DNA from 4 places in the Paenibacillus sp. FSL K6-1096 genome. Region 1 is predicted to be linked to each of the others. Evidence: riboswitches for the same ligand, from Rfam matches in the RefSeq annotation. Region 1 holds a riboswitch; each other region holds the start of a gene.

Region 1 (7,867 bases):
AACGTGTGGCCTGGTCCTCCAGTGCGCGGCCTTTGGCTACCGCCCGGCGCACATCACCCGGCAAATTCGTGGAGGTCTCTACGATCAGATTATAAATGCTCTCTTCAAACTGCTGCATCTTCATTCAGTCTCCTCTCCAACTGTGTAAGCCTGCCTTAACTCTGGTACAATCAGTTATTATCATATCATATTAAGACACACATGAAAGGGGTTACTTCAAAATTGAACTACCATTTCTCCGCCTACCTGTACCGGCTGCAATATATCCAGCGCTGGAGCCTCATGCGCAGCACCGCCCCGGAGAACGTGGCGCAGCATTCGTTCCAGGTTGCCCTGCTGGCGCACATGCTGTGCACCATCGGCAATGTCCGCTTCAGCCGGTCGCTGAACGCCGACCGGGCGGCAACGATGGCGCTGTTCCACGACGCCACCGAGGTCTTCACCGGCGATATCGCCACCCCGGTGAAGCATAATAATCCGCTGCTCCTGTCCAGCTTCCGCGAGATGGAGCAGGCAGCCGCCGACCGGCTGGCCGCCATGATCCCGCCGGAGCTGGGCGCTGTCTACGCACCGCTCCTGCAGCCTCAGGCCATCCCGCCCGGCTCCCCGGATGCCGGGCTGCTCCGCTACGTCAAGGCAGCCGACATCCTGGACGCCTATCTCAAATGCGTCTGGGAGACCGCCGCAGGCAACCGTGAATTCGCCTCCGCCAAAGAGCAGACCGCCGCGAAGCTGCATGCGCTGGCGATGCCGGAGATGGAGTATTTTCTCACCCATATGGCGCCAAGCTTCGAGATGTCTCTGGACGAGCTGTCGTCAAGCATGAACCAGGGGGACCTGTAACACAAATAACCCGCCTCACGGCGGGTTGAAGCTTACATTAGTCAACTCAAGACATCGCCAGCGGCTCAGACAGGATATCCCAGTCCTTGAATACCGGCTCAAGTCCTTGTTGGCGCAGCATCTCCACGACCTCACTCACACTGCGGCCATCCGAGATCTCAAACTGCGGGGTTCCGCCTTCCAGCGAATGCCCGCCTACCTCGGTGGACACACCTGCCGACATCTTTGTGATGCCGAGATGAACCAGATGATCCCGCAGCGCAGACGGCTCCCGCGTGGACAGGGAGATCCCGGAGCGCGGCAGGAACAGCCGGTAGGCCAAAATAATCTGCACCAGCGCACGGTCGCTGACATCACTTGCCGGATTGTGCTCCCCCAGGTACGGGCGGAATCTGGGAATCGCCAGCCCGATCTCACACTCGGGGTACTTGTCCTGCAAATACCGGGCATGGAGCGCTGTCGCAAGCGCCTCCCGGCGCCACTCGTACATGCCGAGCAGTGCCCCGATATTGACGGAGCGGAACCCGGCCTGGCAGCCCCGTTCAGGCGCATCCAGACGGTTGCGGTACACCCGCTTGGGTCCTTTTATATGAAGCGCCCGGTACGTCTCCTGATGATAGACCTCCTGATAGAGCGTCAGCCCGTCCACACCTGCCTCCCGAAGATCCGCATATTCCGCTGTGGAGAGCGGGTTCACTTCAATGCTTACAGAAGAAAAATAGCGGCGCAGCACCTCCACACACTCCTTCACATAACTGGCCGGACTGTCCTTCCGGGATTCCCCGGTCAGAATCAGAATGTGGCGCAGACCTGTGGCGGCAATGACTTCTGCCTCGCGGGCGACCTCGTCCAGGGTCAGTCTTTTGCGCGGATAATCATAGATCGAGCTGAAGCTGCAATAGGTACAATGGTTCACACAAAAGTCCGCGAGATACATCGGGGTGAAAAGCTGCATCACATGCCCAAAATGCATGCGCGTCAGCCGGTTCGCCTTCTGCGCCATCTCCTCCAGATAAGGCTCCGCCGCCGGAGACAGCAGAGCCATCAGTCCCTCTTCATCGACCTGCTCTGCACGCAGCGCCCGCTGCACATCCTCCGCCGTATACCGGCTCCACAGCGTATCGTAAGGAAGCTGCTCCAGCCGGGTCACCGTTTCATAAAAGCTCATATCCTTCCTCCCCTTCCATCGTTCAGGCCAGAAATCCGGTCAGCGGCGAAGAGGCGGACGCCGTCTCCTCCACCGGTCCCAGTCCGGCCAGGTAAGCCTTGCGCCCTGCGGATACCGCCTCACGGAAGGCTTCAGCCATCAGCAGCGGATCTTTGGCTGTCGCAATCGCTGTGTTCAGCAGAACCGCAGCTGCACCCATCTCCATAGCCTCCGCCGCCTCAGACGGCCTGCCGATTCCGGCATCCACAATGACAGGCAGATCCGTCTCGGAGATCAGGATACGGATCAGCTCCTTGGTTTGAAGCCCGCGGTTGGAGCCGATCGGCGCACCCAGCGGCATAACGGCGGCTGCTCCGGCGGCCTTCAGCCTCAAGGCGGCAGACAGGTCAGGACTCATATAAGGCAGCACCACGAAGCCTTCCGCGGCCAGAATTTCTGTCGCCCGGATCGTCTCGGCATTATCCGGCAGCAAATATTTCTGGTCGTTAATCACCTCGATCTTCACCCAATTGCCGAGCCCCGCCGACCTCGCTAACCGGGCAATCCGTACCGCTTCCTCAGCAGTACGCGCACCAGATGTATTGGGCAATAAGGTCATATGGGATGGAATATGGAGGACGATGTTGTCCTGGCTCTGCGGGTCTACCCGGCGAAGCGCCACCGTAATGACCTCTGAACCGGAGCGCGCGATGACTTCAGGAATAAGAGTGTTCCTGCTGTATTTGCCGGTGCCAATGAACAGCCTGCTGCTTAGTGTCACACCGCCAATGATAAATGGATCTTGCATATTAACGCCTCCCGGAAGATGTGTGTATGGAACCTTAATGAATGCAATGCCCAAGCTCTAACCCCCGCCGACAAAATGAACCAGCTCCACCCGGTCCCCCTCATTCAGCACAATATCCCCGTACATCTCTCTGCCGGCCAGCTCGCCGTTCAGCTCCACAATCACCAGCTTCCCCGCCCACTCGGGCCGGGCCAGCAGATCGGCCAGTGTCCGGCAGCTCTCCTCAACACTCTGCGTCTTTCCGTTCACCGTTATATTCATGCTTGATCACCTCCTTTACCGAGTGCCTGAGCCGGACCCGGCACATCAGCCTGCCCGGATGCCCTATGAATGGCTTCCCTGTAAGCCCTGGCCGCCGCAGCAGGGTCCTTAGCCCCGCAGATCCCCGACATGACAGCAATACCATCCGCCCCTTGGGCCAGCACCGCTCCGGCATTGCCTGGAGTAATGCCGCCGAGCGCAATCAGCGGAACGCTGCTTCTGCGGACGGCCTCCGCCAGCTGCTCCAGCCCGCGGGCGGCCAGTCCGGGCTTGCAGTCCGTCGGGAATACATGCCCGTACAAGCAGAAGTCCGCCCCCTGCCGTCCGGCCTGTGCCGCTTCCTCTGCAGAGTGGACCGAGCAGCCCAGACGCAGGCCGGGTGCTATGCTGCGGGCAGCTACCGGCGGCAGACTGTGCCAGGCCAACTGTATCCCGCCAGCACCGGCGGCCAGCGCCACATCGATCCGGTCGTTGATGACTAGCTTCGCCGGGGGAACCCCTGCGCCGAGGATCAGCTCCACAGCTGCCAGGAGCTCCCGGGCGGGCATTGATTTTTCCCGCAGATGGATATAATCCACCATAGGCTGCACCGCTGCGGCCAGTTCCGCCAGTGCTCCGGGAGCCATACGCCCGTCTGAGATCACATGAAGCTCGTACAACATCTTCACCCCGCCCCCTGCTTCATTCCCACAACACAAAAAAGACCGCCTCCCATAAGGAAGCAGTCTCCGAACACAAGCAGGAATCCCGGACTGGCCGCATCTTCCCGCTGTATCATTCGTTCTCCACTTCCCTACGCTGGTATAAACCAGATCAGGTTCAAAGGGTCCGGACCATTACGCCCGTCTCAGCCTTGCGGCACCCCTAGTGATCGTTCTATGCAATTATGTGCTCTTGCCTTTTGTATATTAGCACATTATTCCTGTTAGGGCTATCCTTTCATGCTAACAAATGCTCAGCAAACTGACGACATTAATGGAGTGAATGCTAAATATCTATTCCAGGGTAGACGCTTCAGCTTTATCCACATTTTCCTATGTACAGCAAACAAGCCAGCCTCCCGGCTGGCTTGTTCATTTCCTCTATTCAAACGGCATCAGCCGTTAACAACCTCGCCGCCATTCACATGAATCACCTGTCCGCTGACATAGGAAGAATCGTCGGAGGCTAAGTAGACGTAAGCAGGAGCCAGCTCCTCCGGCTGTCCCGGGCGCTTCATCGGCTGGGTGGCACCGAACTCGCTGACCTTTTTCGCATCAAACGTGGATGGAATCAGCGGGGTCCAGATCGGTCCCGGTGCAACCGCGTTCACACGGATACCCTTCTCGGCCAGATTCATCGACAGCGAGCGGGTGAAGCTGAGAATTGCTCCCTTGGTGGACGAATAGTCCAGCAGCTGCGGGCTGCCGCGATACGCCGTGATGGACGTCGTGTTGATGATCGTGGAGCCTTGCTTAAGATGAGGCATAGCCGCCTTGGTCAGATAGAACATGGAGAAAATATTGGTCCGGAACGTCCGTTCCAGCTGCTCCGCTGTAATGTCCTCAATATTATCCTGCGGATGCTGCTCGGCCGCATTGTTGATGAGGATGTCGAGCTTGTCGAGTCCCTCAACCGTTTTATTAATCAGATCCTGGCAGAAGGCCTCTACCCCGATGTCCCCGGAGACCAGAATACACTTCCTGCCCTCCTGCTCCACCTGGCGTTTGGTTTCTTGCGCATCGTCATGCTCGTTCAGATAAGAGATTACAACGTCCGCACCCTCCTTGGCAAAATGCACGGCAACCGCGCGCCCAATCCCGCTGTCGCCTCCGGTAATGAGCGCAGCCTTCCCCAGCAGCTTGCCTGCTGCCTTGTAGGCCGCTGTCTCAAACTTCGGGAGCGGGTTCATCTCACTCTCGATGCCCGGACGCTGGTCCTGCACCTGCGGAGGTAGTGTCTTCGTCTGTTCTTTGCTTGTGTCTGGCATAATCCATTCTCCTTTCGCTGTGTACATGATAGGGTCTAATCCTGTTAGCATGGCTTAAGGTCTGGTGTTTATGCATCTTGACAGCCTGTTTCTGAACCGCTGTACGTTATGTTAATTACCCGCTCGGCAGCCAGCCAAACAGGCATGTAAGGAACAGTTAGAAACCGAATATTATCTATAAACGGGAAGGGGGATGACCTATACTTTGTGCTGATAGATAACGTGTTCACTGGAGGGGCTTCAGCTATGGGGAATGATAGGTTGCTATTGACTAACGCGACAGTAATCGATGGAACCGGACAACCGCCGCTATATAAGGCAAGCATAGAAATTACGAACGGCCGAATCGCCACTATTGCACAGCACGCGGAAGGATTAACGGAGTCAGACAACGTTACAGGATTGACCTGAGGGGACTTACGGTTCTGCCGGGATTCATCCACTCCCATGCCCACACCAGCTTCAAATACATACAGAATAAGCCGCTTCACGGGTATGACACCGGGTATCTTGCTGCTTGCCTCTCCGAAGGGATCACTACGATCCGCGATGAAGGAATGACTACGGCAGCAACGATTGAAGACGTGATTACACATACGAATAAACTGAGTGACGGCATGTATCCCAGAATCATTACGTCCGGCAAAGTGTTCACCGCTCCAGGCGGATATGGCGGCCAGGCCCCTATCGGAGTCGTAAGCGCGGAAGAGGCGCGTGCTAAGGTCCAAGAAGTATTAATGCAAGGGATACATTGTATCAAAACCGCACTGGAAGACGGTTACGATTCCTCGACCACCGGACTGCCCCAGCTCAGTCAGGAGATTCTTGAGGCCATCTGTCAAGAGGCCCGCAGCATGGGCGCGCCTGTGTCTGCCCATGTTACAAGTAGACATAATCTGCAGATTCTGGTCCATGCCGGGATCAGCGATGCGGCACATATGGTATATGACCGGCTGGACGATGACCTCATAGAGCAGATGGTTCGTGCACATATCCGCATCGTTCCCACCCTCACCGTACTGGACATGTTCCAGGACAAATTCGGTGCACCTCTGCTGGACCAAGGCCTGGATAATGTCCACAGATACGTCCAGGCGGGCGGGGAGATTGGGCTGGGGGATGATTTTGTGGAGGAAGAAAGCCCGTGGTATAGAGCCGGTATGCCTTGGAGGGAAATCTCACTATTGGCCCAGGCCGGCCTCACCCCAATGCAGATCATTAAGGCAGCCACATCCACCGGTGCTAATATCTGCCACATGGACCATGAGCTCGGAACCATTGAATCAGGCAAAATCGCTGATCTGCTGGTTGTTGAGGGCGATCCGCTGTCCGACATATCCAATCTGCGTAACGTCTGGCTTGTTATGAAAGACGGCAACGTCGTATATCAAACAAACTAGGAGGGCAACACACTATGATGCCAAGAATCGCTTTATCCCCGGTCACTGAGGATGATATAGAGTTCATCGTTGATCTGGAGACTAATGCCAGCCTTTGGCCGTACGAGGATCGGATTCCCACCGATAAGGCGGCGGTGCGGAGGGAAGTGGCTGAGCGTATCGGCAGTGACTGGTATAAGCAATACCTGATCCGGCTGAATTCTCCTGAAGCCACCATTATTGGGGAGCTGACTTTACACTGGTATGTACATGAACGGGGTAGCTGGGAGCTCGGCTTCTGCCTTTTCCCGGAATACCGGGGGCAGGGCTATTGCGGAGAGGCTGCCCGGATGGCGCTGAAGATTGCTTTTGAAGGGTGGAAGGCCCACAAGGTAATTGCGATGTGCAACCTGCATAATACCGCTTCTGCCAAGGTACTGGAGGGGCTGGGCATGGTGCGGGAAGGTATCTTCCGCGAGGAGCTGTATTGGAACGGCCAGTGGGTGGATCAATACTTCTACGCGATATTGGAGCGGGAGTACCAGAAGGTTGCCGCCACGCCGCTATTGAGCCTGAATGAACAAAGTTACTCTCGAGCACCCCGCCTCTGCACATTGTAGTCGGTTTTCCGATTACATTGGGCCTGCTCACTCCCGCCCTGCACATTATAATCGGTTTTCCGACTACATTTGGTCGCACGCCCCCGCTCCTGCGAATTATAATCGGTTTTCCGACTACATTGGACCCATGCGTCCACGTAACGCCGAATATGATCGGTTTTTCGATTACATTGGGTTCGCACGCCTCCACCACGCCGAATGTGTTCGGTTTTTCGATTACATTCCCCCACGCGCCCGCACCTGCCCTAAGCCCAAAAAAGCCCCGGAGGCCGCAGCCTCCAGAGCTTTCCCAAGAACTTATACCTACCCGGCAACCCCCGCCGGGCCGGTCCCCATCTTAAATAATCTGATTGTACACCATCAGAAAGACCATGATGATCAGCGCGATCATCAGCAGCAGGCTCATGGTGCGGATTTTGGCGGTCTCGGCCGAGACATCGCGGTTCTCCCGCATACCGGCCGCCGCCAGGCGCAGCGGCTTGGTCATAATGCCGCCGAAGGCGAACATCGCCAGCAGCAGGATGGTCACCACGATCATCCAGGGTACGGAGTATTCGCCCTTGGTCATCATGTAGCCGCCTGTGAGCAGCTGGATGACCAGCCCGTATTGGGCGAACCGGTTAAATCCGCCGATTGCACTTAACGTGCCTTCCTTCGCCGGTGAGGACAGCTTGGCCGTCCCGCTCAGAATAAACGGCAGCACCAGGTAGAAGCCAAGCGCCAGCGTCCCGATCATATGCAGAAAAAAGAAAACATGACCCACCGTAATCTCCTCCAATTCAATTAGAATGTGACATAAAAGAGCAGGCATAAGCTGCACGGATGTGCAGCCCATACCTG
Region 2 (7,867 bases), 1.8 Mb from region 1:
CGCGTGAGATCCAGCGGACCTCGCGGGCCGCGCTGCGCCAGGTGCGCGAGTTGGTCTCGGAGATGCGGGCGGTCACTGTAGCCGAGGAGCTGGCAGCGGCGGAAGAGATGCTGCGCAGCGCCGAGATTACGCTGGAGGTAGAGGGCGATGCCGCGCTGCCGGGCGTCTCTGATCTGACGCAGAATATCTTAAGCCTCTGCATTAAGGAGGGGGTCACCAACATCGTCAAGCATAGCGGTGCGGATGTGTGCCGGATCGGTATCGCGCTGCTGCCCGGCGAGGTGCGGATTACGGTGGAGGATAACGGAATCGGCGTAGATTGTTCTGGTTCCGGGACGAGCGGGCGCGGGGACGGCAACGGCATGAAGGGGATGGCTGAGCGGCTGGCCCTGATCGACGGCTCCTTGACGCTGGGGCCAGGGACCAGCGGGGGAACGTTGCTGACAGTGACGGTACCCAGAGCGGTCAAGGACAGAAAGGATGGGGAGACGGCATGATCAGCATCATAATCGCTGAAGATCAGCGGCTGCTGCGCGGGGCGATGGCAGCACTGCTGGAGCTGGAGGACGATATGGAGGTGGCGGGCGAGGCCGGGGACGGGGCGGAGGCGCTGGCTCTAATTGAGCGGCTTCAGCCGGATGTGTGCCTGATGGATATCGAGATGCCGCTGATGAGTGGCCTGGAGGTGGCAGAGCTGCTGAAATCGCGGGGCAGTGCCACCAAGATTATTATCCTGACCACCTTCGCCCGTCCCGGATACTTCGAGCGCGGGGTGAAGGCCGGGATTCAGGGCTATCTGCTGAAGGATGAGCCGGTGGACAAGCTGGCGGAGGCGATCCGCCGCGTGGTTAACGGGGGGCGGGAGGTATCGCCGGAGCTGGTCTTCGGCAGCCTGCGCGAGGAGAATCCGCTGTCGGAGCGGGAGCGGGAGATTCTGCGGCTCGCGGGAGCCGGACGGAGCGCCAGTGAGATCGCCTCGGCGCTTCACCTCTCTTACGGCACCGTCCGCAACTACATCTCCGAGATCCTCGGCAAGCTGGAGGTGAAGACCCGGATCGAAGCGGTGCGGCTGGCGGAGGAGAAGGGGTGGATGTAGGGGGCGTAGGCGGGCAGTGAGTGTACAAAGGTACAGGGCTGATTGTAGGGCAGGAGGTGTTGGACGGTGAGTGTATAAGGTGCAGGGCTGGTTGTAGGGCAGGAGGTAGCGGACAGTGAGTGTACAAAAGTGCAGGATGTGTAATGTGTGTGGGAAGCCAGGTCTTAAACGGACAGTTTCGCTATATGATGAGATGTGCTACATGCACTCTGTACAACTAAATCGTCTGATGTACCGCCGAAACTCCATATAGCTGTATTTGGTGCAATTAAACTAACTGGATATCCTGGTTTTCGCCCATATGGGGCTAATTTAGTTGTACCAATTACAGTTATAGCAGACAAACTATGCTTTTGGCTGTTTTTAATTGCACGAAATACAGCTATGGGTGGAATGGTTAGCCCGACTGTATTTTATACAACAGATGTCCCCTGAATCCGCAGCAGACTCGAACCTGTTGTATTCTGTACAGTAGAAGTCTGCGAAAGTGGTGTTTTTGGGCAAATAAACAAAAATCTGCTGTACGATATACAGCAGATTGGAATATTACCTGGATGATTGCCGAATCTATTGCAGGAAATACAATCAGGCAGAGTGATGCCGCTACAGACTACAGGTGGTGCCAAGTCAAGAACGCCTTGCAGATACGCGTAGCAAAGGCAAAGGGCGTAACCGTTCCAGCTAAGTAACGAACGCGAGGAGCCACCGAACAGCCCTCTTAGCTCCGGCTCTTCTCCTGCTCCTCGCGCATCCAGCGCGAGAGCTGGCGCTTGAGCTGGAGGAACTCCGGCGTATCGGCGATCTCTTCGCGGCGCGGGCGCGGGAACGGCACCTCCACCGTGTGGAGGACCGAGCCGGGACGCCCGGAGAACACGTAGATGCGGCTGGAGAGCAGCAGCGCCTCTTCAATATTGTGGGTGATGAACAGCACCGAGCGGCGGTTCTCCTCCCACAGCTCCAGCAGCCAGCGCTGCATCTGCTCGCGGGTCAGCGCGTCCAGCGCGCTGAACGGCTCATCGAGCAGCATCAGCTCCTGCGGCGCGAGCATCGCCCGCAGGAAGGCGGCGCGCTGCTGCATCCCGCCGGACAGCATGTGCGGGTAGGCCCGCTCGAAGCCGCCGAGGCCGGCCTTCGCCAGCCAGTGGCGCGCGGCCTTGCGCAGCTCCGGCGGCGCCGAGCCGCCTTCCAGCTCCGCACCGAGCAGGACGTTGTCCTCTATGCTCCGCCACGGGAACAGCGCGGGCTGCTGCGGCATATAGCTGATCCGGCCGCGCTGCCCGGTCACCGCGAGCCCGTTCATGCTCACGGTTCCGGCATCCGGCAGCGTAAGGCCGCCGATGATGTGGAACAGCGTGCTTTTGCCGCAGCCGGACGGGCCGACAATGGAGACGAATTCCTGCGGCTCCACGGTCAGGGACACCTGATCCAGCACCTGCGTCTCCCGGCGGCGGTGCTTGAACGACTTGCTGATGCCGCTGACTTCAAGTGCAGGCGGCAAGCTCCCTCTATACAGGCGTGCGTCGCCGTCCGCCTTCTCCAGTTCAATCCTCGTAAGCTCAGACACTCCGGTCCGCCTCCATTCTTGTGGGTTATGCTTCCTTGCGCGGCTTCCAGCGCACCAGCCACCGCTCCAGCAGGGCAATCAGTGCGAACAGCACCAGACTCAGCAGTACGATGATGACGATCCCTACGAACATCCGGTCCGCACGGTAGGAGGCCTTCTGCAGCAGCAGATAGTAGCCGATACCCTTGTCGGCGCCGATCCACTCGGCAACCACCGCGCCCATGACGGCGTAGGTGGCCGAGATTTTGAGGCCAGAGAACAGGGAGGGCAGCGAGCCCGGCAGCTCCAGCTTGGTGAAGATCTGCCACTTGCCCGCCCCGGCCATCTTCATATAATTCATCATCACCCGGTCACTTTGAGCCAGCCCGCCCATGGCTGCAACAGCCACCGGGAAGAAGCAGACGAGGGTGATCAGGATGATCTTGGGCAGCAGGCCAAAGCCGAACCAGATAATCAGCAGCGGGGCCAGCGCAAGGGAAGGCACGTTCTGGCTGAGAATCAGCAGCGGATAGATTGCCCGCTTCAGCCAGGGCAGCAGATGCAGCAGCAGGGCCGTAAGCAGGCCGATGCCGGTGCCGACCGGGAAGCCGATCAGGGTCAGCCGCAGGGTGGCGGCGGTATGCTCCCAGATTCCGGCGGCGTTGTTCCTGGACTCACGCGCGATATCCGCAGGGCTGGGCAACTGGTACGCCGGGATGTCGAACAGTATGACCGAGAGCTGCCAGATCCCCACAAAAAAGAGGACCGCCACAACGGGCGGCCACACTAGCTTCCAGGTGCCTCTCACGGCCGGTATTTCTCCGTCAGCTTATCCATGCTGATGCCGCCCGGATTGTGGGCGATCTTGATCTGCGAGATCACACTTGGGCTGCCGGAAGCGATCAGCGCTTCATGCATCTCACGGACAATCTCCAGCAGCTCGGGCAGCTCGCCTTCCATCGTGGTCTCCAGCGGGTTCACCTGATGCTTCACGCCCGACTTCTGAATGACCTCGATGGCCGTGTCTACGTAAGGGATAGAATCCTCGTTGTTCGGGGTCTTCGGAATTACCTGAATGCTCAGCAGTGTGTTAGCCATGATGAATCATTCCTCTCAGTATAAGAATAAGATTCCCGTTATACGGGTCATTATTGCTCCGGCAAAAATTCATTCGTAAACGTGCTCTCCGCATCCAGCGGCTTATCCAGCAGCTTCAGGCCATACATCCAGTCGGCATAATTCTTCCAGATTTCGAGCTTCTGCTCTCCCCAGCGCGGGGCATCGTCTTTATATTTCGGGCTGAGCCATTTCTGGCTGGCCAGCACCAGCTTAGGGTCCAGATCCGGTACAGCATCGGACAAGACTGTTGCGGCTTCCTCCGGGTTGTCGATAGCGTACTGATAGCCCTTGGATGTAGCCTTAAGGAAGGCCTTGACTACCTCAGGATGCTCGGCGATCTCCTTCTCGCTGGTCGTCAGTACCGGAGTGTAGTAATCCAGCTGCGGCGCGTAATCCTTCAGGTACAGCATATCCAGCGGCTCGCCGCGCAGCTCGGCCTCTACCCCGGTCCAGGCGTAGAAGATCCAGGCGAAATCAATATCGCGCTTCACCGCTGTGAAAAAGTCAGCCTCGCCGATATTCACCAGCTTCACCTTGGACACATCCCCGCCTTCAGGGTCCATGATTGCCTTCATGGCTGCCTCTTCCGCAGGCGAGCCCCAGCCGCCGTAGGTTTTGCCCTCGAAGTCCTTCGGCGTCTTGATGTTGCGGTCCTTCGGAGCCGCGAAGCCGGAGGTGTTATGCTGAATGATCGCAGCAATCGACACCAGCGGCACATCCTGCAGCCGGGCCAGGGTGAGCGCCTCCTGGGCGCTGATGCCGAACTGGGCTTCGCCCGAGGTCACCATCGTGTCCGCTCCGGCCGCGCCCGGCTGGACAATCTCCACGTCCAGGCCCTCCTCCGCGTAATAGCCCAGCTCCTTCGCTGCATACAGGCCCGTATGGTTCGTGTTCGGCGTCCAGTCCAGGGCGATCTTGACCGGGGTGAGCGCCTTGGGCGCATCGGTCGCCGCCGCGCTGGCTTCAGGGGCGGCCGTGCTGTTCCCGGCGGCAGGCGCGCTGGCTCCGGCATTCCCGCTGTTGTTCCCGCCTCCGCAGCCCGCTACGGTAAGCAGCAGGATGGAGCTGAGCAGTAGTGTGACTGTTTTTTTGACTCCCATTTCTCTTCTCTCTCCTTCCAGCAATCCCTGTTCTGCCAACATTCAGTATAACCAATACCACCAAGTGGAAACGGCTTGCCGTCCTAGAAGGACGGATCTGTTTCAGCGCGAAATATAAGGATAAGTTATCGTGTGGAACATATAAATTCTTATATTTCAAAAAAGCGTCCCGGAGACCGGGACGCCTGTACTTGCGTGAGGGGATTCAACTCCAGGCTGTTACAGCGCTGTGCTGATTCAACATTCCTACGCTGGCATTATCCAGATCAGGTATAAGGGTCAGTATCTTATGGGATACACTCTCAGCCGGCCAATTCCAGCCCCCCTGGTTCTTATGAAGTTCACGGGTATTGCTATGTTCTTACGGTGTATTATAGACGGCAGCCCCGCGGTTGTCCATAGCAGCCTGCCTAATCCTTCGCATAATGCCGCTTCTTGCGGCGGCTCTTGATGGTGACCCAAGCCTCTCTCAGCGTCAGGAACAGGCTGACTGCGATGCCCGAGAAGGTCAGGAAGAGCGCCAGGTACTCGAAGGGGGAGTACTCCAGCATTACGCTCCAGTCGATGTTGCCCTTCAGATCCTCGATCACCTGGTTCATGCCATAGATGCCGCTGACCACGGTGAAGACCGTTAACACCATCAGCAGCGTATCGCGGCGCTTGGCCTGGAATTTGTCCTGATACTGGAACAGGTCGTTCAGCGTCATTTTCACCTCATCGAACAGGGCATCGTTGCCGTACACCTTGCGCAATTGATAGAAAATCTCCCGCCCCTGCGATTGCGTAATCAGCTCCAGGAAATAGAACTTGGCCGAGAATTTATTGATCAGGAAAATCAGATTCTCGATCTCGTCGTTGTCGTGGTTGATGCGCAGCCGGGAGTGGAGATTGGCGAGCTTGAGCAGCACGATTTTGTGAAAAATATTCAGCAGCAGCCCGTAATAATACTCTCCGTACATCTGATTCACCAGTTGAGTGGCGATATCCGGCCTCGCGCGGCTCACACAGCAGAAGGTCTGCTCGTTGGTCATATAATAGGTGTCCGGTGCCCAGCGGCTGTACCCGTGGTTACGGGTATACTGCTTGATATAGTCAGGATTACTGGCGCTGATGTAAGGCCGGCCCTCCAGGTCCAGCCCATCCACCTGAGAGGCCCGGTAGAGCAGCTCAGTGCTGATCCCATCCTGCCCCTCGGGCAGATTCAGCCCATAGAAGGCCTGCACCAGCATCCGTTCATCCACGAAGAAGGGCAGAGTCTCGAAATAAGCGCCATTGGTCTCCGCCGGGTCCAGGAACGGCTCCAGTACAGTGACGAGATGCTTGAACACGAAATCCTCCACACGGTCAAATCTCTGCTTACTACAATGAATGAACGTATGCTCATCCTTATACGAGACATCCTCCAGCGTACGGAAGCGGTCAGCGAACTCCAGTGCGGTACTGATGGGCAGATCCTCTTCCTCGATAGCGACTCTAAGCGTCAGGAAGCCCAGCTCGAACGGGCAGAGGAACACATCGGTGGAGAGAATGCGGAAGCCGGCAGACTGGAAGGGCATTTCCAGACGGCAGGGCAGATTGTTCACCCGGGAAAAGCGGCGGAAGGAATCGTGGTCCTTCTCCCGCGGAAACAGCACATGGGCTGCGAACGGCAGGTAGCTGCGCTCCATTTTCTCATGGGACACGCAGTAGCCTTCCCCGTAATAGAGAGACTCCAGCTCCTTATTATCCAGGAAAAATCTGGTGAATCCATCCTCCTGAAGGCGGGCGGCCAGCTCCTGGTCCACTCCGGCCTTAATGGAGAAGGGGAAAATAAATTGCAGCAAAGCAGTATGCAGGGTCGGGTCGGCTTGCCCGGTCGTGTTGGCTTGCTCGGCTTGCTGTTCAACCATGCGCAGATGCCACATCCTTGTGTACAGAATTGAATCTTGTAAGCCTCAATTACCCGATTTACCGGATAGCTACGCTTCATTTTATGAGCAGCCTCCGGGATTCAGAATGAAGGGGACGGGTACACTATAATAGACACGAATCTGAAAGGAGCTTGATCGTCAATGGATAACAAAGAGCTGGAGAACAAAATTATACAGGCGCTGGATGACAACGCGTTCGGTTCCTTCGGCACGGTGGAGGCCGGCAACAAGCCCAAGGTACGCTACATGGCAGTCTTTCATGACGGACTTAATATTTATCTGGCGACCAGCCGGAAGACCCATAAGGTAGAGGAGCTTAAGGATAATCCGAATGCCTGTCTGCTGCTGGGTTATGAGCAGGGCGGGGGCAAGGATGTGCTGGAGATCGAAGCCACAGTCGCTGTAACCAAGGACGAGGGTCTGCGCTCCAAGGTGTGGAATCCTTCGCTGGAGCGGTGGTTCGAGGGACCGGATGACCCGGATTATGTCATTCTGGAGCTGTCCCCTTCACGGATTGAATATATGGGCAAGAATCACGAGCATGGCGTGTGGCAGGCCTAGTCTGCATACCAGGCAGCACTGGAGCAGCCTGAGCTTGTTCAAGGGACCATTCATGAATCTGTGTGTTCATGAATGGTCCCTTTGTGCAAATATAAGAATGTATATGTTTCACACCATAACTTATCCTTCTATTTCTCGCTGAAACGGAACCGACCTTTAAAAGGACGGTAAAGCCGTTTCCACTTGTGCCGCCGGATGATTGCGCGGGAGGAATCATGCTATAATTGGCTCAGGCTACAAGACATCTAGGGTGGAGGGAATGCCATGAACTGTGTTGACTGCGCTGACATCGACCCGATTGAGGATGAAGGGGAAGTCAGGCTCCGCGCCTGTCCCGAACCGCTCATGGCTGCAATCAGACATGCAGGCTATGAGATCTATGGGACAGGCAATATCCTTATCATTCCATACTGCCGCAAGGAAGAGCTGCTGAAGCTGATCGAGCTGCTGGGTACGGCTGAGCCCGTAGCGGGTGGCTTATCCCTGTGTATTAAGAGCAAGGGAGTAAGCCTCCGGCCGGACCGTTGGCTGACCCCTG
Region 3 (7,867 bases), 890 kb from region 1:
CGCCATCCCCAGCCAGCAGGCCGCTCTCCTTCAGCCACTTGCCGACCTTCTCCCAGGACTCCTCCTCCTGGTGGCCGAAAGGCTGTGTGCCTGCATCCATTAGCGGGAGCAAAATCTCCAGGCTGCGCTGCTCAATCGCTTCATCCAGCGGGGCGGTGTCTTCCTGATGGGCAAGCAGCAGCTTCAGGGCCGCGTCCGGGTTCGCGGCGACGAATTGCTGGCCTTTGCGGATGGCCTTCACGAACCGGCTGTACTCGTCCCGGGATTTCTCTAACCCTTGCTCACTGGCGACCAGCACCAGCTCATAATAATCTGGAACTCCATAGTCCACGGGGTTGAAGGAGCGGACCGGGTGGCCTTCCTTCTCCAGGATCAGCTGCTCATGGTTGATGAAGCCGCCCATAATTCCGTCCACGCGGCCGGTGGAGAGCGCAGGAACCAGATCGAAGCCGACATCGGCCAGCTTCACTGTTGCCGGATCTCCGCCGTCACTCTTCACCATCGTATTGAGCATGGCTTCATACAGGGGAACAGAGGAATATCCGGCCTGCTTGCCCGACAGCTCGGCAGGGCGGGTGATTCCGCTGTCCTCTGCAACCATGAGATGGTTCAGCGGGTGCCGGACCAGGGCGGCGATGGATTGAACCGGAATCTGCTCATCTCTGGCCAGCAGCACCTGCGGCTGATAGCTGAGCGCCAGATCCACTTTGCCGGCTGCAACAAGCTTCAATGCGTCATTCGTGTCAGCAGGCATCTGAATGTCCACGTCCAGCCCTTCTTCGGCAAAATAACCCTCAGCCTGTGCCGCATACAGGAAGGAATGGACGGCGTTCGGATACCAGTCGAGCATAATGGACAGCTTGTGTGCTGCTCCGCCGGTCCCGGCTTCGGGGGCGGCAGAGGCTTCTGCCTGAGAGCCGGAAGCCTCCGGCTGATCCGGATTGCCGCAGCCCCCCAGAAGCATAAGCGCAAAGAGCATTAATGCATAGATCAGACAATGGAATGGCCTCGATAAGCTGCTTTTAAGATAGCGGTTGTAACGGAATGGGGTCATAAATAACGTCCTCTTTTCTTCAGAATAATCTTCTCCAGCCCGGCGACACACAGGAACAGCGCAATGCCCATAACAGATAGCAGCACCACCGCCGCGAACATCTCGGCGCTATGCAGATTCCCCGCCATCCGGCGGCTGAAATAGCCGAGTCCCCGGCTGCCGCCCAGCCATTCCCCGAGCGTTGCACCGATCACACAATACACCACCGACAGCTTCAGTCCGGAGAACAAGGAGGGCAGGGCCAGAGGCACGGCCACCTTGCGGAGGATCTGCCAGCGGTTCGCGCCTAATGTCAGCAGCAGGTGGCTGTAAGCATCCGTATTCTTGGACAACCCGTCATAAGCGCCGATAACCACCGGGAAAAAGGCAGTCAAAAATACAATTGCCACCTTGCTCCACAAGGTATAGCCGAACCACATGATGAACAGCGGGGAGAGGGCGATCAGCGGCACGGTCTGGCTCATAATCAGCAGCGGATACAGCGCTGTGGCCAGCGGACGGAACAGGTGCATAAGCGTTCCCAGCAGACATCCGCAGATTACGGATAGTGCGAAGCCTGTGAGCACCTCCAGCAGCGTGGCAGGAAGATGCAGGCCGAACAGCAGGCGGCGGTCTTCGATTAATGCCACCCAGATGGCGGACGGAGCAGGCAGAATAAACGGGGGAACCAGGCCCAGGCGCGCCACCGTCTCCCAGAGCGCAAGCGTCAAGCAAGTAAGCAGGGCAGAGGGACCGTAACTCCTGAGCAGTCTTCTAGCTGCGGTGTTCATACAGCATCAGCTCCAGATCCCGCCGCAGCGCGGCGAATTGCGGTTCATAGCTCAGGCTGTGATGGCGCGGGCGGGGAAGCCCGGGGGAGTATTCCCGGATTCCGTCCCCGCTCCGCCCGGTCATCAGATAGATCCGGTCGCTGAGCAGCAGCGCTTCCTCCAGATCATGGGTGATGAACAGCACGGTTTTGTCCAGCTCAGACCAGAGCTCCAGCAGCCAGAGCTGAAGAGAGCGCCTGGTTATGGCATCGAGGGCTCCGAACGGCTCATCGAGCAGCATCAGCTCATTCCCGGCAGCGACCGTACGCAGGACTGCCACCCGCTGGCGCATCCCGCCGGACAGTTCATGCGGATATGCGGCTTCTGCCTCCGCCAGCCCGAAGCGTTGCAGCAGGGCGCGGATCTCAGCCGTAGCTGCTGCTTTGGAGCAGTGGCGCTTCAGCTCCCAGGGCAGCAGGCAATTGTCCAGCACCGTTCTCCAGGGCAGCAGCAGATCCTGCTGCGGCATATATGCGACTTGGCCCAGTCTCGCGGCCGCAGAGGCTGTAACTTCCCCGTTCATCGTAACGGTGCCGCTGCTTGGCTCCAGCAGGCCGGCGATGATGCGGAATAAGGTGCTTTTGCCGCAGCCGCTGGCCCCGACAATTGAGATGAACTCCCCGCGGCGCACCTGCATGGAGAGCCCGGAGAACACCGGAGGGCCGGATGGGGGAGCGCTGAAGGTATAAGCGAGATTGGAAATATTAATCATAAGACCGGATGCAGCCCTCCTCGGCATGGGATAACAGCCATACGAACAACAAAAAAGCCCCGTTCATTCCCGGAGGACATGAATGGGGCTGAAGGTACAGTCAGCTGCGGCGGCAGAACGCACGGCACTACTACACTCTTCTGCTCCACTTCCCTCCGCTGGCATGACCCAGATCAGGTTCCAAGGGTCCGAAGCGCAAGCTTCGTCTCAGTCGTCCGACTCCCCTAGTGAAAAAACAGGTGCTATTGAATTCGTAATTGGTACTTAATATACCATAAAATTCCCGGTTGTAAAGAGCCTTCGGTCAGCGCGCGGTGAGGCCGGTAACAAATAAAGTGACGATTCCCCGGGAGATATCCAGCTTGGAGGACTGATGCCGCTTCTGCTCATACAGGTACAGGTCCGGACTGAGTACAGCGATCAGCGCCGGACTGGCGAACGCCGGATCAATGTCGATAATTTCCCCGTTTGCCGCAGCCCGCTGGAGCAGAACACTCATAATTCCTCCCAGCCGCTGGAAAAAAGGATGCTCAAACTGCGTCAGCTGTTTCTTCCCGGTGAACTCGGATTTGATCATATTCAGCAGCTCGGCATATTGCTCAATGAAATCAGCCACCTGCTCTATGCTGTGCTGCAATTGTGCAAGCGCAGGCTCTTCAGCTGGAGCGGCAGCCACCTGCTGCTCCAGACCGGACAGGAACTGATCTGCGCTCCCCTTCAGCAGGGCCGAGCAGATCTCTCCCTTATCCGTAAAGCGGCGGTAGAGTGACCCTTGTCCAATCCCCGCGCGTTTGGCAATGCTGTACATGCTGACGGCTTCCAGGCCGCTCTCGTTGAACAGCTGGCGGGCGGCTTCGAGTATCCGCTCGACATAGGGATCGGCAGGCCCCCGTGTGTTGTCATCAGCTGGCGGCATGGCTTCTGGTTTCTTCATGACGTCCCCTTTCAGAAAATGAATGATCAATTTACTGAAAAACAAATAAAAGAATTGACAGAACGGACAATTGTCCGTAGACTATAAAATGCAACAACGGACAGTTGTCCGTTCACCCATTATATAGATAAACCTGCCCGCCGGTCAATGCAGCCCGCGGACAGCGCAGGAGGAGAAGAGATATGGATCAGACCTTGAAGCAGGACGCGGATTTCCGCCTGTCCGGCATTCTGGTGCCGCTGCTGGCGATCATTGCCGGCGTATTTATGGTTGTTCTGGACAGCACGGCAATGAATGTGGCCCTGTCCAGGCTGGTGGTGGATTTCAAGACGGATTTGCATACGCTGCAATGGGTGGTGACCGGCTATATGCTGGCCCAGGCTTCAGTCATTCCGCTCTCAGGCTGGCTGTCTGACCGGTTCGGAGCCAAGACGGTCTTCCTGACAGCGGTTATTGTTTTTACTATAGGTTCTATTCTGTGCGCGACCCCGAGCAGTGCAGAGTGGCTGATCGCCTTCCGTGTCCTTCAGGGGCTGGGCGGGGGCTGTGTTCTCCCGGTCGGGATGGCCTACGTCTACAGGCTGGCACCGAAGAGCAAGGTCGGCGTGGTCATGGGAATTATGGGGATTCCGGTGCTGTTCGCCCCGGCAATTGGCCCGGTGCTGTCCGGCTGGCTGGTGGAATATCATTCCTGGCGCTGGATCTTCCTGATCAATATTCCAATTGGCATTATCTGTGTGCTGATCGGGCTGCGCAAGCTGCCGGGTGCGGCGAAGAGCGCTGTCCCGGGCATGGATAAGTTCGGGATCATTCTTGGGCCGCTGGCATTTGCTTCACTCACCTACGGGGTCAGCCAGGGGGCGCAGAGCTGGACCTCAGGCAAGACGCTGACCGGCCTGCTGCTTGGAGCCGTTGCCCTGATCGCCTTCGTGATCGCCGAGCTGCGCTCCAGAACACCGCTGCTGGAGCTGCGGATTCTGAAGTCCGTTGACTTCACAACCGGCATTATCGTCCAGTGGATTGCCCAGTTCGGCCTGTATGGCGCATTGTTCCTGCTGCCGCAATTCCTGCAGCAGGCCCGCGGCTTCGGTGCCTTCGATACCGGACTGACGCTGCTGCCGCAAGCCATTGCCTCCGGCCTTATGATGCCGATCGCCGGTATTCTGTTCGACCGGATCGGGGTGCGCTGGCTTGTCGTCTGCGGACTCAGCCTGGTCTCCGGCGCATTATTCCAGTATTCCCACGTCGATCTGAACACGCAGAGCCGCGATCTGATCCTGCCGCTGATTATGTGCGGTGCCGGTATGGGAATGATGATGATGCCGATGAATACGCATCTGCTGAACAAAGCGCCGAGCCACCTGGTGAACCGGGTCACTTCGCTGACCAATTCGATGCAGCAGGTTATTACATCACTTGCCGTATCTACACTGGTTACGATTCTTACGGCAAGAACAACGGCCCGTGCGACTGAGATGAAGGAAGCGGCAGCCGCAGCCGGCCAAAGTGCCGCCGGAGCCTCCCAGGGAGCCTTGCAGCTGGCGAAGCAGACCGTTCTGTCCCAAGGCTTCGCCGATACCTTCCATATTATGATGTTCGTAGCTATGGGGGGCGCCGTGCTTGGACTTCTGCTCCGCCGGGGCCGCAAATCCGCAGGCGAACACCAGAAAGAGCGGGCGGTGGCTGAGATCCCGCACGGATAATTGTCATAGCCCAGAAAGCATAGAGCAGCGTTTCTCCTGTTAAGGGAGGGGCGTTGTTTTTGTGTTGTACCGTGATGCCAACAAGCATTTCGGGGTAAGCTAAACTAGAAAATGGAATATGTTATAAATCCGATTAATATAATCGGAAAAAGTCATTGGCGCAGGAGCCAGGCCGGTGTAACTATCCGTTTTGCCGGTCACACGGTACCTATACAGAAGCTGTGAGAGGGGATAAATCGAATGAAAAAATTAAGCCTGACGATTGTGCTGCTCCTGACCATGATTATGGTTGCAGCCTGCGGCAACAACAATACTAAAAATTCAGCAACTGGAGGGAATGGCGGGTCTGAATCTGCGGGACAGACTAGCGCGGCACCAGGTGCGGAGAACAGCCTGGAGGCCGTCAAGGCCAGCGGGAAGCTGCGGATCGGAACGGAAGGCACCTATGCGCCGTTCACTTATCATGATGCGGACGGCAAGCTGACAGGCTTCGATGTCGAGATTGCTGAAGAGGTGGCCAAGCGTATGGGTGTGAAGCCGGAGTTCATTGAAACCCAGTGGGACGGGATTTTTGCCGGAATGGATGCCAAGCGCTTCGATGCAATCTTCAATGAAGTCTCCATTACGGACGAGCGCAAGGTGAAATATGATTTCTCCGATCCGTACATTGTATCCAAGGCGGTGCTGATTGTGCCGGAGGATAACCAGGACATTAAGTCCTTTGCAGACCTGAAGGGCAAGAAGGCCGGACAGTCGCTCACCAGCAATCTCGGCAAAATCGCTACCGACAACGGTGCCGAGATCGTATCCATTGAAGGCTTCAACCAGGCGATCGACCTGCTGCTCTCGGGGCGGATTGATGCCACAGTCAATGACGGCTTGTCTTATCTCGACCTGAAGAAGCAGAGGCCGGATGTCAAAATCAAGCAGGTTGATGAGATTGCCGAAGGCTCGCATAGTGCAGCAGTATTCCTGAAGGGCAACGACGAGCTGGTGCAGGCAGTGAATGCAGCGCTGGCTGACATGAAGAGCGACGGAACCTATCTGAAGATTTCCGAGAAATATTTTGGCGCAGATGTATCGAAATAAAATAACGAACTGGACCGGGGTGGAGCCGCAGGCTTCCGCCCTGCAGGACCAAGAAGGGTATCGGAATGATGGATGACCGTCAATTGCAAATTTTCCTGGATTCGCTGCTGCCTCTGTTCAAAGCCGGGGTAGCTTTTACCCTGCCGCTTGCACTGGTATCCTTCATCCTGGGCCTGGTGCTGGCGGTAATCACCGCGCTTGCGCGATTGTCCTCCTGGAGAATCCCGAGGCTGATCGCCCGCTTCTATGTCTGGGTGATTCGGGGGACGCCGCTGCTGGTGCAGCTGTTTATTATTTTCTACGGATTGCCTGCCGCCGGGATTGTGCTGGAGCCGTTCGTGGCAGCGGTGATCGGGTTCACGCTCAGTGTCGGGGCCTATTCCTCGGAGATCATCCGGGCAGCCATTCTGTCCATCCCCAAAGGCCAGTGGGAGGCCGCGTTCTCTGTCGGCATGAGCCGCAGACAAGCACTCCGCCGGGTCATTCTGCCCCAGGCTGTCCGGGTGTCGGTGCCGCCGCTATCGAACTCATTCATCAGTCTGGTGAAGGACACCTCACTTGCAGCAAGCATCACCTATGTAGAGATATTCAGAAAGGCCCAGCAGATCACCGCGACCACCTACGAGCCGCTGCTGCTCTATTGTGAAGCGGCGCTGTTCTATCTGCTGTTCTGCTCCGTTCTGTCGGCGCTGCAGAATGCGCTGGAGAAGCGGCTGGACCGGTATACGGCGGGTTAAGGAGGCATACGGATGATAGAAATACGCGATTTACATAAGTCCTTCGGTCCGCTGGAGGTGCTGAAGGGCGTCGATCTCACCGTGGAACACGGTCAGGTTATGGTGATTATCGGACCTTCAGGCTCCGGCAAAACCACCCTGCTGCGCTGCTTCAATCTGCTGGAGATCCCGGATCAGGGCAGACTGACGCTGAATACCGTGAAGCTGGAGTTCACCCCCGGCGGTAAAATTCCCCAGCGCACCTTGCTGTCCCTGCGCCAGCAGACCGGAATGGTCTTCCAGTCCTACAATCTGTTCCCGCATATGACTGCGCTCGGCAATGTGATGGAGGGACAGGTTACGGTACAGAAGCGGTCCAAGGAGGAAGCGAAGGCGAAAGCCTTAATTCTGCTGGACAAAGTAGGTCTGGCGGACAAGGCCGATGCTTATCCGCACCAGTTGTCCGGGGGCCAGCAGCAGCGCGTGGCCATCGCCCGGGCGATGGCGGTGGAGCCGGAGGTGCTGCTGTTCGATGAGCCGACCTCGGCGCTCGATCCCGAGCTGGTCGGCGAGGTGCTGAAGGTCATCAGACAGCTGGCCCGGGAAGGGATGACGATGGTCATTGTCACTCATGAGATGAAGTTCGCAGCCGATGTCGCTGACCGGATCATCCTGATGGATCAGGGAGTCATTCTGGAGCAGGGTACGCCGCAGCAGGTGCTGGAGCAGACGAAGAATCCGCGGGCCTTGCAGTTCCTGAACAGGCTGAGCGGGGAAGAGTAACACGGAAGTAGAAGACACAGGAAAAGGCAGAACGGAGAGAATCCGGTCTGCCTTTGGCTGTTTATGG
Region 4 (7,867 bases), 2.1 Mb from region 1:
GCGCGGCGGCGGCGAGCAACAGCGGCCGGTACAGTGAGGCGCTGCGCTGCTGGAGGCAGGCCGCCAAGCTGGACCCGGACTCGGCTGTGCCGGCGTTCTTCCTGGCCCAGCTTCAGCAGGCACAGGGGGAAGGCCGGTCCATGCCTGCGGTCAGCTACAATTACCAGCTGCCCTTCCAGGAGCAGCTCAAGCAGTGGAAGGGCCAGCCCGGCCGCTTCACGGAAGAGGTGCGGAATAACCCGCTGCTGCGCGCTTCATTCTTCTGGGCGCTGCGTTACGGGGACGCCTCCACGAAGTTTCAGGTGACCGAAGCCCTCCGCTGGATTGAGGACGAGGAGCTGTCCGGGTCGCTGCGCGGCGTGCTGGAGGAGGAGCTGCTGCAGACGGACCGCCTGCAGGAGGCAGCCTTGTTCAGCCTGCAGCGGCTGATCGGGGGTCACCGCGAGGAAGCGGGCGCCCCTCTTGAGAACCAGGAGCCGGCTGGCGGCAAGCTGCCGGGAACGGGTGGCTTGCCGCCATCCACCACCGGAGTGTAAACTGTGCATGATACTTAACCCACTTACAAGGAGGCCAATGCAAATGTACAAGACGATTGTAATCGGAACAGGCCCGGCCGGGCTGACGGCCGCGATTTATCTGGCGCGCGCGAACCTGAGCCCGCTGGTCATTGAAGGCTTACAGCCTGGCGGACAGCTGACAACGACGACAGAAGTGGAGAACTTTCCAGGCTTCCCTGAAGGCATTCTGGGACCGGACCTGATGGACAATATGCGCAAGCAGGCGGAACGCTTCGGCGCTGAGTTCAAGAACGGCTGGGTGGAATCGGTTGATTTCTCGCAGCGTCCGTTCAAGGTGACGGTTGACGGGATGGGTGTGCTGGAAGCGGAATCGGTGATTATCTCGACCGGAGCATCCGCGAAATATCTGGGCATTCCGGGCGAGCAGGAGAATGTGGGACGCGGGGTCAGCACGTGCGCAACCTGTGACGGCTTCTTTTTCCGCGGCAAAAAGATTGTCGTGGTCGGCGGCGGCGACTCCGCCATGGAGGAGGCCAGCTTCCTGACCCGCTTCGCCTCTAATGTTACGCTGGTTCACCGCCGTCCGGAGCTGCGCGCCTCCAAGATCATGCAGGACCGTGCACGCGATAACAGTAAGGTATCCTGGGCACTCAACCGTACCCCGGTCGAGATTACCGTGGGCGATACCGGCGTGAAGGGAATCACCGTGCTGAACAACGAGACCGGCCAGACCGAGCTGCTGGAAGCCGATGGCGTGTTCGTGGCGATCGGGCACACTCCGAATACCGCCTTCCTGGGCGGGCAGATCAACACGGATGCGAACGGGTACATTATCGTGAAGCCGGGCACGACCGAGACGAATATCCCCGGTGTCTTCGCCTGCGGCGATGTGCAGGATAACCGGTACCGCCAGGCGATATCGGCAGCCGGAACCGGCTGTATGGCCGCGATGGATGCCGAGAAGTACCTGGAAGGCAGCATGGTGCATGACTGGAGCGAATCGCTGGACAAATAGGTTTTGAATAATTAAGGGTTTACAATATTTACTGTAACAGGTAGAATACACTCAATTAGATAAGATATCCGCTAGGGGAGCCTGAATAGGCTGAGACGGGAAAATTGAATTTCCGGACCCTTGAACCTGATCTGGATCATACCAGCGTAGGAAAGTGGAGCCGGACCTGTTTGAAATGCAGTCTTATTAGGCTGCTTCTTTGGATAAGCCGCTCCAGGTGGAGCGGCTTTTTGACGTGCAGGAATCCATGAATTCTTCGGCTCAATCTGCTGTATGACCTCTTATCTGATTAGCTCATAAGCCAAGAGGAGGAGATAGGAATGTCAGTAAGGATGAAGAACGAAGCGGTGGATCTTTCACAGTTCCCCGCAAGCCGTAAGGTGTATGTGGAGGGCTCGCGCCCGGATATTCAGGTTCCGATGCGGGAGATTAGCCTTAGCCGAACCGAGGGCGTTGCCGGGGATCAGGAGAATGAACCGCTGCGTGTCTATGACACCAGCGGTATCTATACCGATGCTGCGCAAGCGGCCGATATCCGCACAGGGCTGCCGCCGCACCGTTTGCACTGGATACAGGAGCGCGGTGATGCCGAGGAATACCTGGGGAGAGAGGTGCGGCCCGAGGATAACGGCATCCGCGGGAGCAAGCCGCCTGCAGAAGCATATCCGGGACTGCAGCGGAAGCCCCTCCGGGCGCAGGCCGGGCGCAATGTAACGCAAATGCATTATGCCCGGCAAGGAATCATTACACCGGAAATGGAGTTCATCGCGATCCGCGAGAATACCCGGCCGGAATTCGTAAGGGATGAGGTTGCTGCGGGCCGGGCCATTATTCCGGCCAACATTAATCACCCGGAGAGCGAGCCGATGATCATTGGCCGCAGCTTTCTGGTGAAGATCAATGCGAACATCGGAAATTCGGCAGTCTCTTCTTCCATTGAGGAGGAAGTAGAGAAGATGCGGTGGGCTACCCGCTGGGGAGCCGACACCATTATGGATCTGTCCACCGGCGCGAACATTCATACCACCCGGGAATGGATCATCCGCAATTCACCTGTGCCTGTCGGCACGGTGCCCTTGTACCAAGCCCTGGAGAAGGTGAATGGCATCGCGGAGGATCTAACCTGGGAGCTGTACCGCGATACGCTGATTGAACAGGCGGAGCAGGGGGTGGACTACTTCACCATTCATGCCGGGGTGCTGCTGCGCTATATCCCGCTGACCTCCCGGAGAATGACCGGTATTGTATCGCGGGGCGGCTCCATTATGGCTGCGTGGTGCCTGGCCCATCAGCAGGAGAACTTCCTGTACACCCACTTTGAAGACATATGTGAGATTATGAAGAGTTATGATGTGGCCTTCTCGCTGGGGGACGGACTGCGGCCCGGCTCCATTGCCGATGCTAATGACGAAGCCCAATTCGCCGAACTGGAGACGCTGGGAGAGCTGACGCTACTTGCCTGGAAGCATGACGTTCAGGTGATGGTAGAAGGCCCGGGGCATGTGCCGATGCATAAGATCAAGGAGAATATGGATAAGCAGCTTGAGATTTGCCGGGAAGCCCCCTTCTATACGCTGGGGCCGCTGACTACGGACATTGCGCCAGGGTATGACCATATCACCTCGGCTATAGGGGCCGCAATGATCGGCTCGATGGGTACGTCGATGCTGTGTTACGTAACGCCCAAGGAGCATTTGGGCCTGCCGGACAGGAATGATGTACGCGAAGGCGTGATTACCTATAAAATTGCTGCACATGCCGCAGACCTCGCCAAAGGTCATCCGGGTGCGCAGGACAGGGACGATGCTTTGTCCAAAGCGCGGTTCGAGTTCCGCTGGCGGGATCAGTTCCATCTCTCCCTGGACCCGGAAAGAGCGCTCGCGTATCATGACGAGACTCTTCCGGCAGAGGGGGCGAAGCAGGCGCATTTCTGCTCCATGTGCGGCCCTAAATTCTGCAGCATGCGAATCTCGCATGAACTGCGTAACAGCTATAATCTAAGCAAATCGCTGTCATTCTAATCAGACTCATATCGTGGCTGTCCCTTGCTGTTCATAGCGGGGGGCAGCTTTTTTTAGTTGAGAATTTATATGTTTTGGGGTCCCCGCAAAGTACCTGAGTCATCATCGAAGCTACAGCTTCACTTTGTGGGGTGTTTTGTATGTTTTGGGGTCCCCGCAAAGTATCTGAGTTATCACCTGCGCTATAGCTTCACTTTGTGGGGTCAATTTGTGACTGCAATCACAATGTGACTCCATGCCCTATGCTAAGCTGTGAGTGAGAAGAATTCTCACTTGTGAGGTGGGCAAAACAATGAGCAAAACGTTTAGGCTGGATGAACCGGTCTTCGAACTGGTGAACAGGCACCCGGAGGTTGTGGATATTATGGTGGAGCTGGGCTTCCGTGACATTACCAAGCCTGGAATGCTGCAGACGGCAGGACGGTTCATGACGCTGTCCAAGGGCATGAAGTTAAAGCGTATAGAGCCGGAGACCGTTCGGCGGGCCTTTGAGAGCCGCGGCTTCGAGATTATCGAATAGAAGGAGAGAAGAATATGAGCGAGCTGATTAATAACCGCGAGGCCGGTGTCCCGGAGCAGACGCGCCGTCAGGCGATGCTGCGGGAGATCATCAAGGAGCTTCATGCCGGCAAAAGTGTGGAGGAGGTCAAGGCGCGTTTTGAAGAGGCGGTAGGTGATGTGACGGTCGCGGAAATCTCCGCCATGGAACACTCTCTGATGACAGAGGAAGGTATTCCGGTAGAGGAGGTACAGCGGCTCTGCTCCGTGCATACCGCCATCTTCAAAGGCTCGATTGAGCAGATTCACCGTTCTTCGAAGCCTGAGGAGCAGCCCGGCCACCCCGTGCATACCTTCAAGCTGGAGAACCGGGAAATCGAGCGGCTGGTTAACTTCCGGCTGGAGCTGCATAAGGACAAGTTCAAGAAGAAGGCCAGCGATGAGATGATTTACAAGCTGCTGGAGGACTTAAGCCTGCTGCTGGATCTCGACAAGCACTACAGCCGCAAGGAGAATCTGCTGTTCCCTTACCTGGAGAAGTACGGCATTTATGGCCCGACCAAGGTCATGTGGGGCGTCGATGACGGCATCCGCAGCATGATTAAGGAAGCGAAGAAGGCACTTAACACCTTCAACGGGGAGACAGAGCAGATCGCAGCCTCACTGGAAGAGATTATCAAGGAAGTCAATGAGATGATCTTCAAGGAAGAGAATATTCTCTTGCCGATGGCGCTGGATAAGCTGACCGAGGATGAGTGGGTGCGGATCGCCCGGGAGAGCGCCGAGATCGGCTTCTGCCTGGCAGCCCCGGAGCAGGAGTGGATACCGGAACGCGCTGCTGAGCCTGAGGGTGCAGAGGTGCCGGCGGCGGAAGGGGAAGGGCTGTCGCCGCAGGGCTTCATCCGGTTCGAGACCGGGCTGCTGTCGCTCCACCAGCTGGAGACGCTGATGAATCACCTGCCGGTGGACCTCACTTTTATCGATGAGAACGATGTCGTCCGCTACTTCTCGCACGGCAAGGAACGGATCTTTGCCCGGACGAAGGCTGTGATCGGCCGCACGGTGCAGAACTGCCATCCGCCGCAGAGCGTGCATGTTGTGGAGAAGCTGCTGGCTGATTTCAAGGCGGGCGTAAAGGATGCTGAGGACTTCTGGATTAACATCAAGGACAAGTTCATCTATATCCGGTACTTTGCCGTGCGTGATGCAGACGGGCGGTATATGGGAACGCTGGAATTCACCCAGAATATCGCACCGATCCGTGCCTTGGAGGGCCAGAAGCGGATTTTGTCGGAATAGCATATTTATTATAGAAGAAACAATTGGACTTTCACGCGGGTAGCGGCGCTGAGAGTCTTTTTGCTACGCTGGGACCCGGGTGTATCGCCTTTCCTTGACCGCAGGGGAGGGTTCTATTATAGTGGGTACGTAGGATTAACTATTTTAGCATAGAAAAAGGTGGCTTGTTACATGTCTGAAAATATCTACGTTGGCGTGGATTTAGGTGGTACCACGATTAAGGTTGGAATCTGCAATGCCGAAGGAAGCCTGCTGCACACTTACGAGGGTCCGACAGGGACTGCGGACGGCGTGGATGCTGTCATCGACAATATCGAGAAGTATGTGCGTCAGATTGTAGAGGATTCTCCGTACTCCTGGGACCAGCTGGCCGGTGTGGGAGCGGGGCTCGCCGGGTTTACGAATATTCGTGAAGGCATTATTATCCTTGCGCCGAACATAGGATTTCGGGATGTGCCGATCCGTTCCATTCTGGAGGGTCGTCTGAACAAGCCAGTCAAAATAGACAATGATGCCAACGTGGCAGCGCTGGGTGAAGCCTGGAGCGGTGCAGGACGCGGCATTGACAACTGTGTCTGCTATACGCTCGGTACGGGTGTCGGCGGCGGTATTATCATTAACGGCCGGGTATATCAGGGCTTCGCCGGTCTGGCCGGAGAGCTTGGACATATCTCGGTGGTACCTGACCTGGAGGCGATCCAATGCGGCTGCGGCAATATGGGCTGTCTGGAAACCGTTTCCTCGGCGACAGGCATTATCCGTATGGCGAATGATGCTGTAGCCCGCGGAGACCGCACCTCGCTGTCCACTGTGGAGAAGATTGCTGCGAAGGAAGTATTTGATGCCGCCAAGGCCGGAGATGAAGCTGCCCTGCGGATCGTGAACCGGGCGGCGTTCTACCTGGGCAAATCTATGGCGTCCGTTGCTGCTGTTCTGAATCCGGAAGTGTTCATCGTCGGCGGAGGGGTCTCCAAGGCAGGCGATATTCTGTTCGATGAGGTCCGCCGGGTGTTCGCCAAGCTTGCTCCTGCACCGCTGCAGACCGGTGTCTCGATCGTGCCTGCGGCCCTTGGCAATGACGCTGGTATTATTGGTGCCGCTGGTCTGGTGCTGCGTTCTTAAGCAGCGGGAATTATTCATATACTATTCTTGGGGAGGGATGCTGTAATGACCAACACCGAGCAAACATTACCCGGTCACGCCACCCTGATTATCATTACAGGCATGTCCGGTGCAGGCAAGACGATCGCGGTGCAGAGCCTGGAGGATCTCGGATTCTTCTGCGTCGATAATCTTCCGCCTGTACTCATCCCGAAGTTCGCTGAACTGATTGAGCAGTCGAAGGGCAAAATTGCCAAGGTGGCGCTGGTCATCGACCTCAGAGGACGGGAGTTCTTCACCGCCTTGTCCGAATCTCTGGCGTATATTAAGGATGAGTCTACAATCGGCTTCGAGATTCTTTTCCTGGATGCAACCGATTCGGTGCTTGTCCAGCGCTACAAAGAGAGCCGCAGACATCATCCGCTGGCCCCCAAAGGGATGCCGCTTGATGGAATCCGCATGGAGCGCCAGATGCTGGAGGAGCTGAAGAATTCAGCGACCCTCTGTCTGGATACCAGCAGCATGAAGCCGGCGCAGCTCAAGGCCAAAATCGTGTCAAGGTTCTCCCATGTCGGCAAAAGCACGATCTCGGTGAACATTACCTCATTTGGCTTCAAGTATGGCATTCCGATTGACGCTGACCTGGTGTTCGACGTCCGGTTCCTGCCTAATCCGCATTATGTGGATCATTTGCGGCCCAAGACAGGCCAAGACAACGAAGTGTACGACTATGTAATGAAATGGCCTGAAACGCAAGAGTTCCTGACCAAGCTGTTAGACATGCTTCAATTCCTGATTCCGCAATACCACAAAGAAGGCAAATCCCAGGTTATTATCGGCATCGGATGCACTGGCGGCAAACACCGCTCGGTAGCCATCGCTGAATATCTGGGCAAAATGCTAGGGGTTAGCGAGACGGAATCCGTAGCTGTCAGCCATCGGGATTCCGAACGTGACCGGCATGGATGAGAGAAGGGATAATAGTGGCGGAAGAACAAGGAGTGCGCCCCAAGATCGTCGTCATGGGCGGGGGAACCGGACTCTCCGTAATGCTGCGGGGGCTCAAGGAGAAGCCGCTTGATATTACAGCGATCGTCACCGTGGCGGATGACGGCGGAAGCTCCGGCATTCTGCGCAGTGAGCTGCAGATGCCGCCGCCTGGGGACATCCGCAACGTGCTGACAGCAATGGCGGATGTTGAGCCGCTGATGGCGCAGATTATGCGGTACCGCTTCAGCAGCGGGGAAGGGCTCGCCGGGCATAGCCTGGGCAATCTGATTCTGGCCGCACTGACCGACATCTCCGGCGATTTCGTCACGGCTGTCAGAGAGCTGAGCCGGCTCTTCGCCGTCCGCGGCCGGGTGCTGCCCGCCGCCGGTGAGGCGGTGGTTCTCCATGCAGAGATGGCAGACGGC

What was found. Region 1 has a riboswitch for thiamine pyrophosphate ahead of MHI24_RS26085 (thiamine phosphate synthase). Riboswitches for the same ligand answer to the same signal wherever they lie in the genome.
Region 2: it holds a riboswitch for thiamine pyrophosphate, as region 1 does, so the genes downstream of both, MHI24_RS18455 (ABC transporter substrate-binding protein) here and MHI24_RS26085 (thiamine phosphate synthase) in region 1, are expected to answer to the same signal.
Region 3: it holds a riboswitch for thiamine pyrophosphate, as region 1 does, so the genes downstream of both, MHI24_RS29865 (ABC transporter ATP-binding protein) here and MHI24_RS26085 (thiamine phosphate synthase) in region 1, are expected to answer to the same signal.
Region 4: it holds a riboswitch for thiamine pyrophosphate, as region 1 does, so the genes downstream of both, thiC (phosphomethylpyrimidine synthase ThiC) here and MHI24_RS26085 (thiamine phosphate synthase) in region 1, are expected to answer to the same signal.

Annotation. Positions count from the first base shown of each region.
Region 1 is NZ_CP150274.1:5,918,477-5,926,343, reverse strand. Features, by position in the region: gene MHI24_RS26110 (fumarate hydratase) at 1-118, opposite strand, end outside; gene yfbR (5'-deoxynucleotidase) at 223-843, shown strand; gene thiH (2-iminoacetate synthase ThiH) at 890-2,011, opposite strand; gene MHI24_RS26095 (thiazole synthase) at 2,034-2,798, opposite strand; gene thiS (sulfur carrier protein ThiS) at 2,856-3,059, opposite strand; gene MHI24_RS26085 (thiamine phosphate synthase) at 3,056-3,721, opposite strand; TPP riboswitch at 3,833-3,935, opposite strand; gene MHI24_RS26080 (SDR family oxidoreductase) at 4,156-5,028, opposite strand; gene MHI24_RS26075 (amidohydrolase family protein) at 5,403-6,428, shown strand; gene MHI24_RS26070 (GNAT family protein) at 6,443-7,027, shown strand; gene MHI24_RS26065 (hypothetical protein) at 7,365-7,790, opposite strand.
Region 2 is NZ_CP150274.1:4,130,374-4,138,240, forward strand. Features, by position in the region: gene MHI24_RS18430 (sensor histidine kinase) at 1-497, shown strand, start outside; gene MHI24_RS18435 (response regulator transcription factor) at 494-1,096, shown strand; gene MHI24_RS18440 (ABC transporter ATP-binding protein) at 1,815-2,642, opposite strand; gene MHI24_RS18445 (ABC transporter permease) at 2,686-3,447, opposite strand; gene MHI24_RS18450 (MTH1187 family thiamine-binding protein) at 3,444-3,737, opposite strand; gene MHI24_RS18455 (ABC transporter substrate-binding protein) at 3,788-4,858, opposite strand; TPP riboswitch at 5,085-5,195, opposite strand; gene MHI24_RS18460 (hypothetical protein) at 5,269-6,747, opposite strand; gene MHI24_RS18465 (pyridoxamine 5'-phosphate oxidase family protein) at 6,910-7,329, shown strand; gene MHI24_RS18470 (EAL domain-containing protein) at 7,594-7,867, shown strand, end outside.
Region 3 is NZ_CP150274.1:6,810,166-6,818,032, forward strand. Features, by position in the region: gene MHI24_RS29855 (ABC transporter substrate-binding protein) at 1-1,054, opposite strand, end outside; gene MHI24_RS29860 (ABC transporter permease) at 1,051-1,824, opposite strand; gene MHI24_RS29865 (ABC transporter ATP-binding protein) at 1,808-2,575, opposite strand; TPP riboswitch at 2,709-2,811, opposite strand; gene MHI24_RS29870 (TetR/AcrR family transcriptional regulator) at 2,880-3,509, opposite strand; gene MHI24_RS29875 (DHA2 family efflux MFS transporter permease subunit) at 3,692-5,212, shown strand; gene MHI24_RS29880 (amino acid ABC transporter substrate-binding protein) at 5,453-6,301, shown strand; gene MHI24_RS29885 (amino acid ABC transporter permease) at 6,370-7,038, shown strand; gene MHI24_RS29890 (amino acid ABC transporter ATP-binding protein) at 7,051-7,800, shown strand.
Region 4 is NZ_CP150274.1:3,841,636-3,849,502, forward strand. Features, by position in the region: gene MHI24_RS17205 (tetratricopeptide repeat protein) at 1-536, shown strand, start outside; gene trxB (thioredoxin-disulfide reductase) at 580-1,533, shown strand; TPP riboswitch at 1,597-1,703, shown strand; gene thiC (phosphomethylpyrimidine synthase ThiC) at 1,866-3,554, shown strand; gene MHI24_RS17220 (DUF1858 domain-containing protein) at 3,847-4,074, shown strand; gene MHI24_RS17225 (DUF438 domain-containing protein) at 4,089-5,351, shown strand; gene MHI24_RS17230 (ROK family glucokinase) at 5,523-6,473, shown strand; gene rapZ (RNase adapter RapZ) at 6,519-7,421, shown strand; gene MHI24_RS17240 (YvcK family protein) at 7,475-7,867, shown strand, end outside.